3 regions of the Shewanella litorisediminis genome follow, and region 1 is predicted to be linked to each of the others. Evidence: predicted binding sites of a transcription regulator. Region 1 holds the regulator's gene; each other region holds the start of a gene.
What was found. Region 1 encodes sigma-54, which starts transcription at its own class of promoters, with help from an activator protein. Its sites were predicted from a motif close to GTTGGCACGNNNNTNGNNT; they were not measured.
Positions count from the first base shown of each region.

Region 1 (5,557 bases):
CCAGGGTAGACTCGAACATATTGCTGACCGAGGCCGCCAGCAGGGCGGCGAACAGATTGACCGTCAGCCACAGGGAGCGGCGGAAACTGCTTTTCAGGACGGGGCCAAAGGTATCTTCATCATCGTCCATGCCGGCCATCCCCATCATGGAGTGTTCGGCATCCTCCCGAATAACATCCACCACATCGTCGATGGTGATGCGCCCCAGCAGTTTGCCTTCTGCGTCTATTACGGGGGCCGACACCCAGTCGTGGCGCTCAAACAGGGCCGCGACCTCGGTATCCGACATGCTCGCCGGAATGCCTTCGATATCGGCATCAATCAGCTCACGAATGGGCATGGAGGGGTTGCAGGTGAGCAAGGCGGTCAGCCGCACCGCCCCGAGCAGCACATCGTGCCGGTCCACGACATAGAGCATGTCTGTGGCCTCGGGAAGAGAACCGAGCTGGCGCAGGTAGCGCAAAATCACGTCCACATTCACATCGGGGCGTATGGTGACCGTGTCGGTATTCATGATGCCGCCGGCGGTCTCTTCCGGGTAGGAGAGCGCCTGCTCGGCGCGGCTGCGGTCCTGAATCGACATGGACTGCAGCACCTGCTTATAGAGGCTGTCGGGCAGGGAGCGCAGAATATAGGCCAGATCGTCAGTATCCAGCCCCGCTGCCGCACGGGCCAAACGCTCCGGGCTCATCTGGCGGATAAACTTGTCTTTCATCTCTTCGCCGAGCTCTTCGAGCACTTCACCGGCAAGCTCAGGGTCGATAAGTTGCCACAGTACCTGACGGGTGCGGGGGGGAGAGGATTCGAGCACCAGGGCGATGTCGGACGCCGCCATGTTAAGCAGCATCTGGCGCACGTGCACAAACATGCCGCTGCCCAGGGCTTCGTTGAGCCGATTCAGCAGCAGCTCGGTTTGTTCGTTATCAAGAAGTTCGACAGCCATCGCTTTCCCCCAAGAGATGAATTGGGAGATATATTAGCAAATTTAAGGGGATGGACGAAACGAAGCCGGCTCAGCAGTCTTCGTCGAAGCGGGCGTTGATGAGGTTACACACGGCATCCATGGCCTGCTCTGCGTCCTCACCTTCGGCAATAATATGGATGGTTTTTCCCATGCCGGACTCAAGCATCAAGAGGCCCAGTACGCTGGCGGCCGAGGCCTGTTTGGTGCCCTGAACCAGGGTTACACTGGCCTTGAATTCCGATGCCAATACCGCCAGTTTGGTGGCGGCACGGGCGTGCAGGCCCAGCTTATTGACTATGGTGACGTCACGTTCAAGTTTTGGCATTCAGTTCCCGGTGGCGGGCCTCAACCTTGTGGTGAGAGTTGGCGAAGCGTTTGGCAAGCTGCTCGGCGATGTACACAGAGCGGTGTTGACCACCGGTGCAGCCAATGGCGATGGTGAGGTAACTGCGGTTATTGCGCTCGAGGTGGGGCAACCAGGTTTCCAGCAGGTTTTCGATTTGCCAGATGTACTTGTTGACCAGGACCTGGCGCTCTAAAAACAGCTTAACCGGCTCATCCAGACCTGTAAGGGGCCTAAGCTCCGGTTCCCAATGGGGATTGGGCAGAAAGCGGGCGTCAAACATAAAATCCGCTTCTGTGGGCATGCCATGCTTGAAGCCGAAGGATTCGAAGATGATCACCAGCTCTTTGTCGGTGCGGCCAAGCAATATTTGCCTGACGGCATCGGCCAGTTCGTAGACATTCAGATTGGAGGTATCTATGAAGTGGTCGACCATGTTGGAGATGGGGGCCAACATCTTGCCTTCAAGCTTGATGGCTTCCTGCAGTGAGACCTTGCTGCGGGACAAGGGATGCAAACGGCGGGTTTCGCTGTAGCGTTTCAGCAGCACCTTGTCGCTGGAGTTAAGGAAAAAGCTGGTGAGCTCTACGCCTTCGGGGAGCCTTGCCAGCTCTTTTTCGAGGGCCTTTTCCTGCTCCGGCATATTGCGGATATCGATACTGATGGCGACCTTGTCGTTATTGCCCTTAAGCTGGGCAAGCAGTGGCCCAATCAGCTGCAGTGGCAAATTATCGACGCAGTAGTAGCCCAAGTCTTCCAGTACCCTGAGGGCTACCGACTTTCCGGAGCCTGAGCGCCCGGAGACTATAACGAGTTTCATCCGGTGATTACCTGATAAAGTTCCTTTTCATCGTGACTCTTGCGCAGCTGCTTGAGGATCTGCTTGTCATTCAGCTTTTCGGCCATGGCGGCCAGGGTGCTGAGATGTTGCTGACACTGGTCCGACGGCACCAGCAAAGCAAACAGAATATCCACCGGCTGCTTATCAATGGCGTCATAACCTATGGCTTCTTCACACTTGATAAGCACAGCCACAGGCTTGTCTATGGTGCCAAGGCGGCCATGGGGAATGGCAATACCATTGCCAATACCAGTGCTGCCCATTTTTTCACGGGCCAGCAGGCTTTCGAATATCTCTTGTGACGAGAGGGAGGGATTCTGGGCAGCAGCGAGATCGCTAATCAGCTCCAGCACCTTTTTCTTGCTGCCCGGAGTGGCACAGCTAGTGCACTCCGGCGCCAGGATGGTACTTAGTTCCATCGTTAATGTTTGGTCAGTTTCTCTTTGTGTTTAATAACCTGACGGTCCAATTTATCAATTAGGGCGTCAATGGCGGCGTACATGTCTTCATGTTCTGAAGTGGCGAATACCTCGCCACCGTTGAGGTGAAGCTTGGCTTCTGCGATTTGCTGCAATTTCTGAACATTGAGAACAACGTGGACATTATTGATCTGTTCGAAATGGCGTTCAAGCTTGGAGAACTTGCTCTCTACGTAGTTACGCAGTGAATCAGTGATTTCGATATGATGCCCAGTCAGATTGATTTGCATAGACACTTTCCTCCAAAGACCTTGGGTGGGTTATAAACTCTTACGTTGGTTCGACGGTGGGATCAGCATCGCCTCTCGGTATTTGGCGATAGTGCGTCTTGCAACGTTGATTCCTTGTTCTGCCAGAAGTTCCGCCATTTTGCTGTCGCTTAATGGTTTCTTCTGATTTTCTGCTGCCACCAGCTTCTTGATAAAGGCACGGATGGCAGTAGATGAGCATTCTCCGCCATCTTCGGTCCCGACGTGGCTGGAGAAAAAATACTTGAGTTCAAAGATACCCCTTGGGGTATGCATGTACTTTTGGGTGGTAACCCGTGAGATGGTGGATTCGTGCATCTCTACCGCTTCGGCGATATCGTTGAGCACCATGGGTTTCATGGCCTCTTCACCATACTCAAAAAAGCCCTGCTGGAACTGCACTATGCAGTTGGCGACTTTCAGCAGGGTGTCGTTGCGGCTCTCCAGACTCTTGATAAACCACTTGGCCTCTTGCAAATGCCCGCGGATAAACTGGCTGTCGGCCTGATTACGACTGGTGCGCGCCATGGCGGCATATTGCTGGTTCACACTCAGTTTAGGCATACAATCGGGATTAAGCTCTACAACCCAACGGCCATTTTTTTTACTGACCGAGACATCGGGAATGACATACTCGTCTTTGGTACTGGTGACAGACTCGCCGGGACGGGGATTCAGCCCCTGGATAAGGACGATTGCGTCTCTGAGCTCTTCTTCCTTGAGGCGGGTTTTTCGCATCAGGGTGCGGAAGTCGCGGTTGGCAATCAAATCCAGATGGTCACGGATAAGCAGCTTGGCATTGTCCAGATGGGGGGTGTCTGGCGGAAACTGCCCAAGCTGAATGAGCAGGCACTCCGCCAAATCTCGGGCAGCCACCCCGATGGGGTCGAAATGCTGAATACGTTTGAGTACGGCCTCAACTTCATCCAGCTCAACCTCTTCATCGCCCACGGCCTCGAGAATTTCTTCAAGACTTTGGGTCAGATACCCCTTGTCATCGATGGCATCTATGATGGCAGTGGCAATGGCCAGATCGGTATCGGAAAAAGGGGTGAGATTTTTCTGCCATTCCAGATGTTCGTACAGGCCTTCACTGGTTTCGCCCTGAAACGGCATATCATCTTCGCCACGGATCCCGGGGCCGGAGACGGGGGCAGCCGTAAAGACTTCATCCCAGGTGGTGTCCATCGGGAGTTCGTCTGGCATGGACTGTTGGTTGAGGGCGTCTGAAGTTTCCAGTGAGGCGGTGTCACTGGCATCGTCTGATACGGACTCCTGGTTGAACTGGTCGTCAAATTCTTTATCGCCGTCATCGGCATCAAACTGATCGCTGCCCAGTTCGTCGTCCATTTCCAACAGAGGATTGGCGTCGAGGGCTTGCTGAATTTCCTGTTGCAGTTCAAGCGAAGAGAGTTGAAGCAGGCGAATGGCCTGCTGCAACTGTGGCGTCATTGTGAGTTGTTGTCCCAGTTTTAGCTGGAGCGACGCTTTCATTGTACTGCGAATCCTTCACTAAATTATTCAGGTAGAAAGCTTTTCTATCAGGTTATCCGGTGATTTACCACCCTGATTCTCCGGATATGAGAAGGGGGCTTTGTTAATTAACTATAGCCTGAATTGCTCACCCAAGTACACTGCACGCACCTGCTGATTGTCGAGGATTTCGGCAGGGGTGCCTTCAGCAATCAAATTACCGTGGCTGACGATATACGCCTTTTCGCAGACATCGAGGGTTTCCCTCACGTTGTGGTCGGTGATAAGGACTCCGAGGCCACGATTTTTGAGTTGCTCGATAATCTTTTTGATATCGATAACGGAAATGGGGTCAACACCGGCGAAGGGTTCATCGAGCAGGATAAATCTGGGGTTGGCGGCGAGTGCCCGGGCAATCTCGACCCGGCGACGTTCGCCACCTGAGAGTGACATCCCCAGATTGTCGCGAATGTGGGTGATGTGAAACTCTTCCAGCAGCTGCTCCAACGACTCTTCGCGCTCATCGGCATTCAGCTCTTTGCGCATCTGCAATACGGCCATGATGTTGTCACGCACCGAGAGCTTGCGAAAGATGCTGGCTTCCTGTGGCAGGTAGCCAATGCCTTTGCGGGCCCGCAGGTGCATGGGATCCAGCGTCAGGTCATCGTCATTGATATGTATGCTGCCCTTATCGCTCTGCACCAGGCCGACCACCATGTAAAAGGTGGTGGTTTTTCCGGCGCCGTTGGGGCCCAGCAAGCCGACTACCTGACCGGTGTTGACGGTGAGGCTGACGTTTTTGACAACCTGGCGGTTTTTGTAACTCTTGGCGAGATTACTGGCCTTCAGGGTCAGTTGGGTCATTGTTGTTTCTCTTGCTGAGGTTGCTCTGTCTTGCCCTTATCCTGCAGATCCTGCTGGTAATTTTCGGGCTTGATGATGGTGATAACCCTGTCGTCTTTTTTACCGCTGCTTTGGGAGGTGAGCTGCTGCTTTTCGATGTCGTATACGATGGAGTCGGCACTGACCTGGCTGCCATCCTGCTCGACCTTGGCGTTGCCTTTGAGGCTCATAACGCGACTGTCGATGTTGTAGCTGATTTCTTCGGCGCTGGCATGCACTGTGCGGCCATCTTCAACCTGCTGGCTGTAGGTGGCAGGGTTACCCTTGGCGAGCAGAATACGCTTGCCGCTTTTCTCGTCGGTAAAG
Region 1 covers NZ_CP069213.1:3,589,439-3,594,995, reverse strand. The annotation lists gene mgtE (magnesium transporter) at 1-943, opposite strand, end outside; gene JQC75_RS15900 (HPr family phosphocarrier protein) at 1,014-1,289, opposite strand; gene rapZ (RNase adapter RapZ) at 1,276-2,127, opposite strand; gene ptsN (PTS IIA-like nitrogen regulatory protein PtsN) at 2,124-2,567, opposite strand; gene hpf (ribosome hibernation promoting factor) at 2,570-2,857, opposite strand; gene JQC75_RS15880 (RNA polymerase factor sigma-54) at 2,888-4,369, opposite strand; gene lptB (LPS export ABC transporter ATP-binding protein) at 4,481-5,212, opposite strand; gene lptA (lipopolysaccharide transport periplasmic protein LptA) at 5,209-5,557, opposite strand, start outside.

Region 2 (5,557 bases), 1.3 Mb from region 1:
GATGCCCAGTAGGCCTGGGACAGTCCAAAGTAAAACTCATGACGGTAGTCCGCCTTTTCCACGGCCTGCAAAAACCAGTTCACTGCCTGCTGGTATTCATGCTCAGACAACGCCTGCTCGGCCATATCGTAGTAGTAGTAGGGGTTGCGGATCCGGGCCAGCTCCAGCACCTTGTGCACCTCGGCCCACTCATCCAGCCGGTCCTGGGCTGAGAGAATCAGCGCCAGGTTGTACAGGGTTGTCATGTTTTCCGGCTCTTGTTTCAGCGCCTCCCGATACACCTCCTCGGCAAGATCTTCCCTCTGATGGTAGCGATACAGAATGGCAAGGGTATTCAGGGCGGGAACAAAGGTGTTGCTTTGCGCCAACGACAGGCGGATTAAGCCGTAGGCTTTGTCATGGTCACCATCGATCAGTGCCTCGGCGGCCAGATTATTGTAAAACATGGCCAATAACATGCTTCGGTTGATGCGAACCCTGTCATAGCCGCGGACTGCACGCTCGGGCAGAAAGTCCACCAGTATAGGACCACGCAAGTGCACCACATTCGCTTCTGAAGGCGGTAACAGGCGCAGATTCACGTGACCATTAACCAGATAGAAATCCCCTTGCCTGTCCCACACCGGCTGTACCAGCACGTCCTGAAAATCCACGGCAACTCCCAGCGCATCAGCCATGGCCGTCGCCAAAACCACCAGCGACATGCAGTTACCTGCCCTGTCGTAATAGGTGTCGGCTGCGATGCGGGTATTGTTGTCCTGATAACTGAAACCACCATCGGCTGCAGCAAGCTGGGAGGAGAGCCAACTGTGAGCCAGCTCATTGTCGCCGCCAGGCAGGGTGCGTTGGCGGTCATAGGCGCGCTTTAATTCCTGCGCCACGCCGGGTGGCAAAGAAAAGACCTCTTGGGAAGAAGGCAAACCACTGACAGGATTAAAAATTTCATCGTGAAATAGGCTGCTGACACTGGTTTGATTCACCCGCTCAGAAGTGGATGCACAGGACACCAGCAAAGGAAGCAACAGGCAACAGAGTATTCTTGCAGACATCGGCGCCCCCAAAATCGATTGGCCTCATTTGAGACTACGTCAATTTGTCGCGAAAAGCCCACACAATAAGTAACAAAAGTTTAATGCGCTTTTCCCTATTTTGGCTTGTTGACTGGCTGTGGTTCGGCCTCAGGATTGGGGACAGAAATGTACAGTTCCCGCCCCTGCCAGGGATAAGGCCTGTAAAAGAAGCCTTTGCAGCTGAAATGCCGGTAAGGGGATGGCACCAACACGCAGCCAAGGGGCAGTGATTGCAGGATTTCCAGTTGTTGCTGTGCCCGTAAAGCCTCCTGCCACTGATGTTCCCGTGCCAGTTGGTCGCGAACGGCGAAAGCGTCGAAGGCCTCATCACTCTTTCGCACCACCACCTGTCCGGCAGAGGCTCCCAGACTTGTCAGCACCATTACCGCGAGCAAAGATTGTAATCGCATCCCGATCCCTCCGTGAAACGTCAAATCAGCCGCCAAGCCCAATTTATTACCCAGGCCTGGATTGGCGTCTTTGGTCAGTATCCCTCCCCTTCTTCGCCGAAGACAAGCAAAACAAAAACAGCAGGCCTGAGCCTGCTGTTTGTCTGAGTTTGATTGCCGTTATCCGGCCGTTTTTACAGTGACAAACTCTGGGTAGGCATCGATACCGCAGTCTGAGGCATCCATACCGTTGTACTCTTCTTCCTCGCTGACACGGATCCCCATGGTCACCTTGAGGACAAACCACACCAGGAAGGAGGCTCCGAAAGTCCAGGCGAAGATGGCACAGATACCAAACAGCTGCGCACCCAGGGTCGCATCGGCGTTGGAAACAGGGACCAGCAGCAGACCAAGCACCCCGGCCACACCGTGTACCGAAATGGCACCAACAGGATCGTCAATCTTGATGCGATCAAAGCCCACGATGGAGAACACCACCAGAGCTCCGGCCAGCAAGCCAATGGCCGCGGCAAACCCAAGCGAAGGCGACAGTGGGTCGGCGGTAATGGCCACCAGGCCCGCCAGCGCGCCGTTTAAAATCATGGTCAGATCTGCTTTACCCCAAATCATTTTGCACACAATCAGGGCAGAAATCGCACCGAAGGCAGCGGCGGAGTTGGTGTTAACAAAGATTTTGCCAACCGCAGCCGCGTTGGCGGCATCGGACACCATCAACTGTGAGCCGCCATTGAAGCCAAACCAGCCCATCCACAGGATAAACATACCAAGAGTCGCCATCGGCAGGTTGGAGCCGGGGATGGGGTTTACCTGACCCGATGGACCATATTTGCCTTTACGGGCACCCAGTAAAATCACGCCCGACAGGGCTGCGGCGGCACCGGCCATGTGCACAATACCGCTGCCGGCAAAGTCCACGAATCCGGCCGCGCTGACAAAACCGCCACCCCAGGTCCAGAAGCCTTCTACCGGATAGATAACCGCAGTCATCACCACAGAGAATGCCAGGAAGGCCCAGAGTTTCATGCGTTCAGCCACGGCGCCGGACACAATCGACATGGAAGTTGCCACAAACACCACCTGGAAGAAGAAGTCTGATTCCAGCGAATGGTCGGCATCGGCAGCCTGAGAACCAATCAGGGTACCAAAGCTTGGCAACCAACCCCCTTCGGGGTTGTCCACATACATGATGTTGTAGCCAACAATCAGGTAAGTGATACAGGCAATGGAATAGAGACACACGTTTTTGGTGAGGATCTCAGTGGTGTTTTTGGAACGAACCAGGCCCGCTTCCAACATGGCGAAACCTGCCGCCATCCACATCACCAAGGCCCCGGAGATCAAAAAGTAAAAGGTATCCAGTGCGAATCTGAGTTCGGCCACCGTCAGGCCCAGTTTGCTGATTTCTTCCATCTCGCTTCCCCTTACAGTGCTTCGTCGTCAGTTTCGCCGGTACGGATCCGGACCGCTTGCTCTAAATCGGTGACAAAGATTTTGCCGTCACCGATTTTGCCGGTATGGGCCGCTTTCACTATGGCCTCCAACAGCAGCTCGACATTTTCAGCCTTGGTAGCGATATCCAGCTTTATCTTGGGCAGAAAATCCACCTGATATTCGGCGCCCCGATACAGCTCGGTGTGCCCCTTCTGACGGCCAAAACCTTTGACCTCGGTTACTGTCATACCTTCGATACCCATGCCGGCGATGGCTTCACGCACATCGTCGAGTTTGAAGGGTTTGATGATTGCACTCACCAGTTTCATTCCCGGCCTCCGCTGATTGTTGTATGTCTTGCCTGATAAAGACATTTCAAGCATCGCGCCAAAGTTTCAACCCAATGTTTTTAATATATTTATTACATTTAACGCACAAATTGAGCGCATAAATTCGCACAAAAAAAGTGCACTTATGCAGACAACGCACCAAGGTGGTGCATTTGACTTTCGGCGTATTGGCAGCGGCATCAAAAAGGGGTTAACTGGGTAAAACCAAGGAGGCTAGACATGCTTAAGCCAAGTGAAACTGTGCTTGTAGTCGTGGATGTTCAGGGCAAACTGGCCCGACTGATGGACAACTCAGAAGCCATGCACCAGCAACTGATCACCCTGATAAGCGGGGCCAGAATTTTTGATATTCCCATTCTCTGGCTGGAGCAATTACCGGACAAGCTGGGGCCGACCTCTGAAGAACTCAGACTGGTGCTTGAAGGTTTAAACCCTATTGCCAAGGAACATTTCAGTGGCTGGTTCTGTGATGCCTTTCGGGAAGCGCTGCTGGCCACAGGACGTAAACAAGTATTGCTGTGCGGCATAGAAACCCATATTTGTGTGTATCAAAGCTGCCGTGACATGCTGGACAATGGCTTTGATGTGCATTTGGTGGCCGATGCCATGGGCTCCCGCACCGCCGACAATAAAGCATTGGGACTGCAAATGATGCAGCAGGCCGGCGCCTCACTCACCAACGTGGAGTCGCTGCTGTTTGAACTGCAACACCATGCCGTAGGCGACAGTTTCAGGGCACTGCTGAAACTCATCAAATAAGCCGGCTTACTGCCACCTCAAACAAAGAAAAGCCCCCGCAATGCGGGGGCTTTGTGTATGCAGGCTTGGGGTTTGCTGCTTACTTGTAAGTGGCTTCGCGGGCCTTGGCTTCTGCTTCCCACTTGGGCAGCATTTCTTGCTTGAACTTGGCCTTATCGGCGTTCATCTTGTCCATGTCCATACCCAGAGCAGCCTGAGCCTTGGCCTTGGTAGAGATGTCCGGCAGCTCGATTGGCTGCTTCACACCTTTGGTGGCCAGCAACTGAGCCAGTTGAACGCGAGCATTGGCAGCCTTGTCCACGGCAGTACCCAGTACGCGCAGTGCTTCAGCTGGAGCGTGTGCAGACACACCGTGAGAAGCAATGGCGTAGTCCCAGCGCCACTGAGCGTGACGGATATTGGTCAGGATTGGCTTCATTTCTTCTTCGGTAGCACCGGCTTTCCAGGCGGCACCGGCCTCGAAGTGAGCAGCAACCAGCTGAGTTTCAGCCTTGCCTTTCAGTTCCATCACTTTTGACTTGTTGTCCTTGTAGACAGTCAACATGTGATCTTTGTCCTGGCTGTGACAGGTTCCGCAAGTTTCTTCGAAACGATCGAAGGGGTTGCCCACTTTGTGATCGGTAAACTTCTTACCCTGTTCGTTGGTGACTTTCGGCATGTGACAGTCAACACAGGACACGTTGTTCTGACCGTGAGTACCCAGTTTCCAGGTTTCATAACCTGGGTGCTGTGCTTTCAGCATAGGGGTTTTGGACACAGCGTGGGTCCAGTCGGCAAACTGGATGGCGTCATAATAGACTTCCATATTTTCCACTGTGGTACCGCCGTCCCATGGGAACTTCACGAAACCTTTACGATCGTCAGTCTTCTCGAAGTAGTACTCCACGTGGCACTGGGCGCACACCATGGATTCTTTATCCTGCTTGGAAGCCTTGTCGAATGGGGTACCAATGGCTTCCATGGCACGGTCAGCAAAAGGACGTGACAGGCGCAGTTTTGGCGAGCCTTTTTCGTGACAGTCACTGCAACCAATGGTGTTGGCAACTTCCGCACCGCCCTTAGCCCACTTACCGCTGAAATAGCCGGATTCCCCCTGTTCTTCAATCAGACGGGGGACGTCAGGGCTCTTACAGCTCCAGCAGGCCATAGGCATTGGGCCATCTTCGGCTGAGGTTGGGGCACCGGTACGCAGGGTGTTGCGCACGTCAGTCAGGGCATACATGTGACCACGTGGAGCGTTGTAGTCTTTTGCAAAACCGTAGCCTGCCCACAAAATCACCAGTGCAGGATCCTGCTCCAGTGCATCTGTGATGGCTTCACTCTCGCCAGTCGCATGCCAAGTGTTATATTGTTTGCTGAATTTGTCTTTGTATACGTCATTGCGTGGCTCGGTTTTATCACTGGCCATCGCACCGGCAGCTACAAAGCTGGCGGCGACCAAAGCGCTAAGCGCAAAGGATTTTCCGGTTAGCTTTTTCACCATCTCATCTCCGTGTTAGTTTTTGTGTTTCTGAAATACCCACGACATCTCCAGGGT
Region 2 covers NZ_CP069213.1:683,061-688,617, reverse strand. The annotation lists gene JQC75_RS03035 (tetratricopeptide repeat protein) at 1-1,049, opposite strand, end outside; gene JQC75_RS03030 (hypothetical protein) at 1,145-1,480, opposite strand; gene JQC75_RS03025 (ammonium transporter) at 1,640-2,890, opposite strand; gene JQC75_RS03020 (P-II family nitrogen regulator) at 2,902-3,240, opposite strand; gene JQC75_RS03015 (hydrolase) at 3,481-4,020, shown strand; gene nrfA (ammonia-forming nitrite reductase cytochrome c552 subunit) at 4,100-5,503, opposite strand.
Region 2: JQC75_RS03020 (P-II family nitrogen regulator) is a predicted target of sigma-54. The motif match lies at 3,285-3,303, and genes of this name have one in related genera.

Region 3 (5,557 bases), 880 kb from region 1:
TCAATTCAAACAGAACATTAGAGGCAACTGTCATCGGCGTTGGCGAAGTGGAAGTCAAAATGTAAAATAAGCTAAAGCTTTCCTGGCTGCGGCCGATACAGATCCCAAGAAACCCAAATCCGTGATACTGGAGCCCGAGATGGCCATCGAATTACCCAAAAACAATGCCGCGTCCAACCGCGTTGGCAACACCAGCAGCCCGCTGACCAGTGCCCGCACTGCCCAGGCATCAGCAGCACAAACGGCACAGCCACAGGCACCACAAAAGGCCGACTCGGTGATGATCACCAGCCAGGCTCAGCAGCTGCAAAGCGTACAGTCAAAGCTGTCTTCTCTGCCGGAAGTTGACCAAAAGAAAGTGGCCGAAATCAAGCAAGCCATTGCTGAAGGCCGTTATAAAATTGACCCAGAAAAGCTCGCGGCCAATATCGCCAGCTTTGAAGCAGAACTACAGGAATTAGGCCGAGACGCCTGATATCCAGCACGGATTGGGGAAAATCCAAGGCCGGCCATTTGATTATGGCCGGCTTTTTGCATTCTTTTATTACTAACCCAGATGTCAATAAAACCGGGATGCAACACCATGGATCACGTCAACGAACTCAATCAGCTGCTCGATGCACAACAAAGTCTGCTGGAGCAGCTTCTGGCCTCGATGGCGGCTGAACGTGCAGCCTTGATAGCCCAAAATGCGTCAGAGCTGATGAACATTGCAGAGCACAAATCCTCTGCCCTGCTGCGACTGAAGCAAAATGATGATGCCATGGCGGCTCACCCAGGTCACAGCCTGCTGACAAGCGATACAGCCCTCTCGGCCAAGGTACAGTCGGTACAAAATACCCTGATGCGCTGCAAGCATGAAAACCAAGCCAACGCACAGCTCATTGAGCACAGTCAGGCGAGCATTAACCGACTGGCGCAGGCGCTGCAGGTAAGCCGTAACGCAAGCTCCCTTACCTACACAGACAAGGGTAAAACATCGACCATCTCAACGCTGGGCAGCAGTATCGAAGTCTGAGGATGCCAATGGCAATCTCCTCGGTCAGCCGGCGACAGAGGTCATCGACGACCAACAAGAAAGCCCCTTGATGAGGGGCTTTTTCACAGCACAACGTAAAGAGTCATATCCTGACGGCGCCATCTGCACCATTAGAAATAGGTAACTTCCTTCACTTTGGATGGGCGATTCTGCTGCTGGTAGATATCCCACACGCGCGCAAAATCCAGTTCAAGCTCAGTGACATAATGCTCGCCAGCGGGATAGGCCTTAACCACTTTAGCTCCCCTGATCACACCTGATACCGACGCTTTAATACTGTCGCTGCCCATGGCCCAATCATTCACGCTGGCACCGGCACTGATTTTTTGACCATATACCTGCTCTGCCAATTCTCGATAAGCCGCAAGCTTGGACGCCTGCATCGCCATCAGCACTTTCTCGGCCTGGGTTTTGGCAGGCTGTGTTGCCAAAGGCGCGTAGCCAATGGCTGTCAGCTTGGGAAAACTGGCAGGGGCTTCAGTTTCCCATTGAACATAACGGTCATCACTGCTGGCGCAACCGGCTAAAAATACCATGGCCACACAGGCATAAATCCACTTTTTCATCTGTCTTCTCCAAGCAGAGTGACCCTATCAAGCCCAGGTGCTTCATGGCGATACAAGAGCCCGTCTTTGGAGACCACCTGCTGGGAGTACCCAAGGTAATCTCTGAGATCCCCCGGACGACTGAACGATTGGGAAGCCGCCACCACGCGATTATTGGCTATGTCGACCAGACGGCTGTTCACTGTCATGCCATCGCGCCCCAGGCTGTATGTGGCCACAAGCACATGCTGGGTCTGGGCAGTGTCACGCAGCTTTTGCCAATCCCGGCTCAGCAATAAGTCCCCTTTATCAGTAACTCTCAGGGTTTGGCTAATGGCCGTATCCACCACGTTGAAGTATCGGGCGTGAAGCGCGTCCATCATCCCTTGCTGGAGCTGACGGGCAAAACTGCCGCTGTGGGTCATGTCATCGACGTTTACCGGTGTCGTTACCACTATGGGGTCGCTGGAAGTGAGCACATCGTTGGTCAGCAGCAACTCATTGACTATCTGCTGTGCCAGAACATTGACTTGCTCCCGCTGAGGATAGCCTTCTTCAGCATAGGATACGCTCTGGGGCGTTTTCGGCTGCCCTTGTGCAGGTAACAACACAAAAGAGAGTGCCAGAGCGGTGAGCATTCGCACCTTCATAGAGTCAACTCCATGATTTAATATAAGTTAATAAGAAAACCGGAAAGGAGTTTTCTAATCCATTACACAGCTATCGGCAACGCAAGCAATTACTTTACCCCAAAAGCCCACAATTCAGCTGGGTAGCCTGCCTGGGGCGGCACGCAACTTGCTTAAATCACTGCACGACTTACCCATCCGTTATTTATCTTGCGCCGCGGCAACCTTAAATGGCTTGCACGCCTTGTGCCAAAGACACCAACGGATGTAACCCTCAACCCTTTGAGATGTGGCAGGACAGGCATATGGGATTGATAAAATCCGCTCTCGTATTCGGTGCGCTCCTTGTGAGCATTCAGGCCCAGGCCGACTGGGTGACGGCTGAGGGTGAGGCTGTCATCGTCAACGGCAACATTACCAAGGCCCGCGCAGAAGCCATAGAGCAGGCCGTCAGTTATGCCAGCCTGCAAGCCGGTGTCAGCGTAGAAACAACTCAACAGACGGTGGATGGGCACCTGACAGATTCAAGCACCCGCCTGATGCAACAACTGATGAGTGGACCGGTGCAACTTGTCAGCGAACAAATAGAAAACAACCGTTTGCGAGTGCAACTTAGGGTCGAGCTCATGGAGGCCCCACAAAGTCAGTGCCAAAGTACTCACCTGAAGGCGGCGATTCTATTACCCGAAGCCGCGGTAAGGGACCGCAGTCAACTCACGCACGGGCAGATAAATAGCCTGGGCGAAGCAGTCTCACAACAGCTCGCCCGAAGACTGGACAGTACCTCAGGTGCGGCCTTTGCCAACTTGCGCCCCGGCGCCAGACTTGATGTAGACCCAAGACAACTTGCCGCCCCCGGCTATCGTTTGCCGGGTTACCTTGCCATGGCAAGTGATAGCCAATACGTGCTGGTGCCCCAAATAACCGACGTTTCCACCGAGCCTTCCCAAAGCAGCTACTTTGGCCTCGTATCAAACGCCCCTGAACGCCAGTTTGCACTGACCATGACTCTCTTCCAGGGGATCAGCGGCGAAATTATCTGGCGTGAAAAGTTTGAAACCTCGGCCCCCTGGGAGTTCGAACGGACAGAGTCAGTGTCGCCAACCCATGACAGATTCTGGCGCTCAGCCTACGGCATGGCAGTGGATAAACTGCTGGTGCAGGCGGTGAAAGAACTCGACAAAGCACTGCTCTGCCGCCCTGTGCTGGGGCAAATTGTTGCCAGGCAGGGGCAAACCCTGATCCTGAATCTGGGACGTCGCCATGGTATCAAGGTGGGGGATGAACTCGCCGTGGTACTGGCAAAACATATTCCGGACAGACTGAACGATACCCGCACAACCGGCAACAACACCAAAACAAACATCAGCATAACCCAGGTCACCGAAGACAGCGCCCGCGCCGAACTTTCCGGCCTTGGCAGTGTGGACAACATTCAGATAAGCGATATTGCGATAAAAACCGGGCAGAACAAGAATTAACCAGTTAAATATCAAGACTTTTAATCAAAGACAAAATAGGTATAATCAGCGGGTCTCCCTATAGCTCAACAGGATAGAGCAGTCGCCTCCTAAGCGACCGATCGGGGTTCGAGTCCCTGTGGGGAGGCCATTCAGCTATCTTTTACCTTTAAAAACAACAGCTTGCACCACACTCCAATATCAAAAACCACCTATAGACCACCAGCAAACGATTAGATTTATTCTGGTGAAATGACAGGTGCTTTTTCGTGTACCTCATGCGGCACCATCAGTCGCTTCTTGTGTCAGTTCCATTGCGTCCGCTCGTATCCTCAAGTATTCCCGCCGCTGCTGCTTGGTAGCGTCTGAATCGTGGTTAATGCCACCATGCTTTGAAAGCCAATAGCGAGGACGTTTAAACCGAGCGCACTCCCACGCCTTCAATGCTTCCTCTGTCCTGCTTAGCTCTTCAATCACCACTCCCACGGCTCCGCACTCTTAACCCGCTGCTTGTACTCTTCCTCGGTCATCCAGCAACCACAAAGACAAGTCTCAGGGCTGCATGGCTCAAACTGCATCAGTACCAGGCAATCCTGCTGGCTTATCTTGTGGGTCAGATTCTCAGGGCTTTGCCTCTGGATCTTTTCAAGTCTGCGCTTAAGCATCGACATCACGGACGCCCTCTCGGAAGAACATATCCAGCTGTAAGTCGTTGGCGACTCTCTCGGCTGAATAGACTCCGGTTTTCCCTGCTCTGCCGACCTCATAGACGGTCATGCTGCCGTCTTGGTTTTCATAAATGCCCCGTCCATGCTCAGCCAATACACGCTTAGCCTCTGCCAAGAAACGATTACGCTCTGCCTCGTTGCACTTGCCGTAATTCATCACACGCCCCCCGCCTTACAAGAAAACTCTTTGACCAATCCTATGCGGCTATCCAGCTGTTCAAAAGTGAAGTGATTTGATGCCACTGGCATAACATTGGAAACCTGCGCTGGCATAACCCGCATGGCTTTGATGACTGCGCCAAGAACCGACCGGATAACGGCATCCTTCTGTAGTGCTGAACTGCTGCCGCTGACAATCTCAACCCCATTAAGCGCGATTGTATTGGGATACTTATCCAGCACGTCCCCTAGCTGCTCAAACGCCACCAGACCGTCCCTGATAGCCTCTAGCTGTGGCGCAATGTCTTTCACGAACTGATTGGCTGTCTCGCTTCTGGCTTTGGCTCTAGCCTTGGCAAGCGCTGCCCTTGTCTCTTCATCTGATGCAACTTGTTTATGCAGTGCGTCAATCAACTGAGACTTACGGGCTTGAAGCTCTGCCTGCTGGTCTAACAGTTTGATGTACTCATTGCTGGCTAACCCGCCCATGTTCAATCGCTCGGACAGGACGCTTAGCTGCTGGTCAACTTGTTGAATGCTGCTTACGTTCATTGGTTTTTACCCTCTAGGATGTTTTCAAGGTGTGCGATTCGATGCTCAAGCTCGTCACTCTCAACGATGGCTCTCTGCTTGGTGATTCCGTCCAGTAGTGCGCTGGCTATGTCTGCTGGAATACGCCCTTCCATCGCTGCTGAATTGATGTGTTCGGCTTTCTCTGTTGCTGTCATGCTTTCCAGTTGCTCAGCTGTCAGGATCTCCACAGGCTGATGACTGGCTTTAAGCGTTGGGATGCCACGGTTCAACACAAGCGCCGCTGCCTGCATGTCTCCTTCAATGGCTGCATTAATGACTGTCTTTAAGACTTCCGGACAAGCGCTCTTAATGAGTCGCGTTGTGTGATTGGTTGCGCCCTTTGGCTTTCCCTTTGGATTGCCGCTGACGCCCTTCTGAAATGGCATAAAACCTAGCCTTAACCTCATCTGATAACCTGATTAAA
Region 3 covers NZ_CP069213.1:2,710,416-2,715,972, forward strand. The annotation lists gene flgA (flagellar basal body P-ring formation chaperone FlgA) at 1-65, shown strand, start outside; gene flgM (flagellar biosynthesis anti-sigma factor FlgM) at 140-475, shown strand; gene JQC75_RS11940 (flagella synthesis protein FlgN) at 584-1,018, shown strand; gene JQC75_RS11945 (LPP20 family lipoprotein) at 1,150-1,605, opposite strand; gene JQC75_RS11950 (FlgO family outer membrane protein) at 1,602-2,234, opposite strand; gene JQC75_RS11955 (flagellar assembly protein FlgT) at 2,519-3,694, shown strand; tRNA gene JQC75_RS11960 (tRNA-Arg) at 3,749-3,824, shown strand; gene JQC75_RS11965 (hypothetical protein) at 4,331-4,558, opposite strand; gene JQC75_RS11970 (hypothetical protein) at 4,558-5,112, opposite strand; gene JQC75_RS11975 (DUF5681 domain-containing protein) at 5,109-5,519, opposite strand.
Region 3: JQC75_RS11950 (FlgO family outer membrane protein) is a predicted target of sigma-54. The motif match lies at 2,449-2,467, and genes of this name have one in related genera.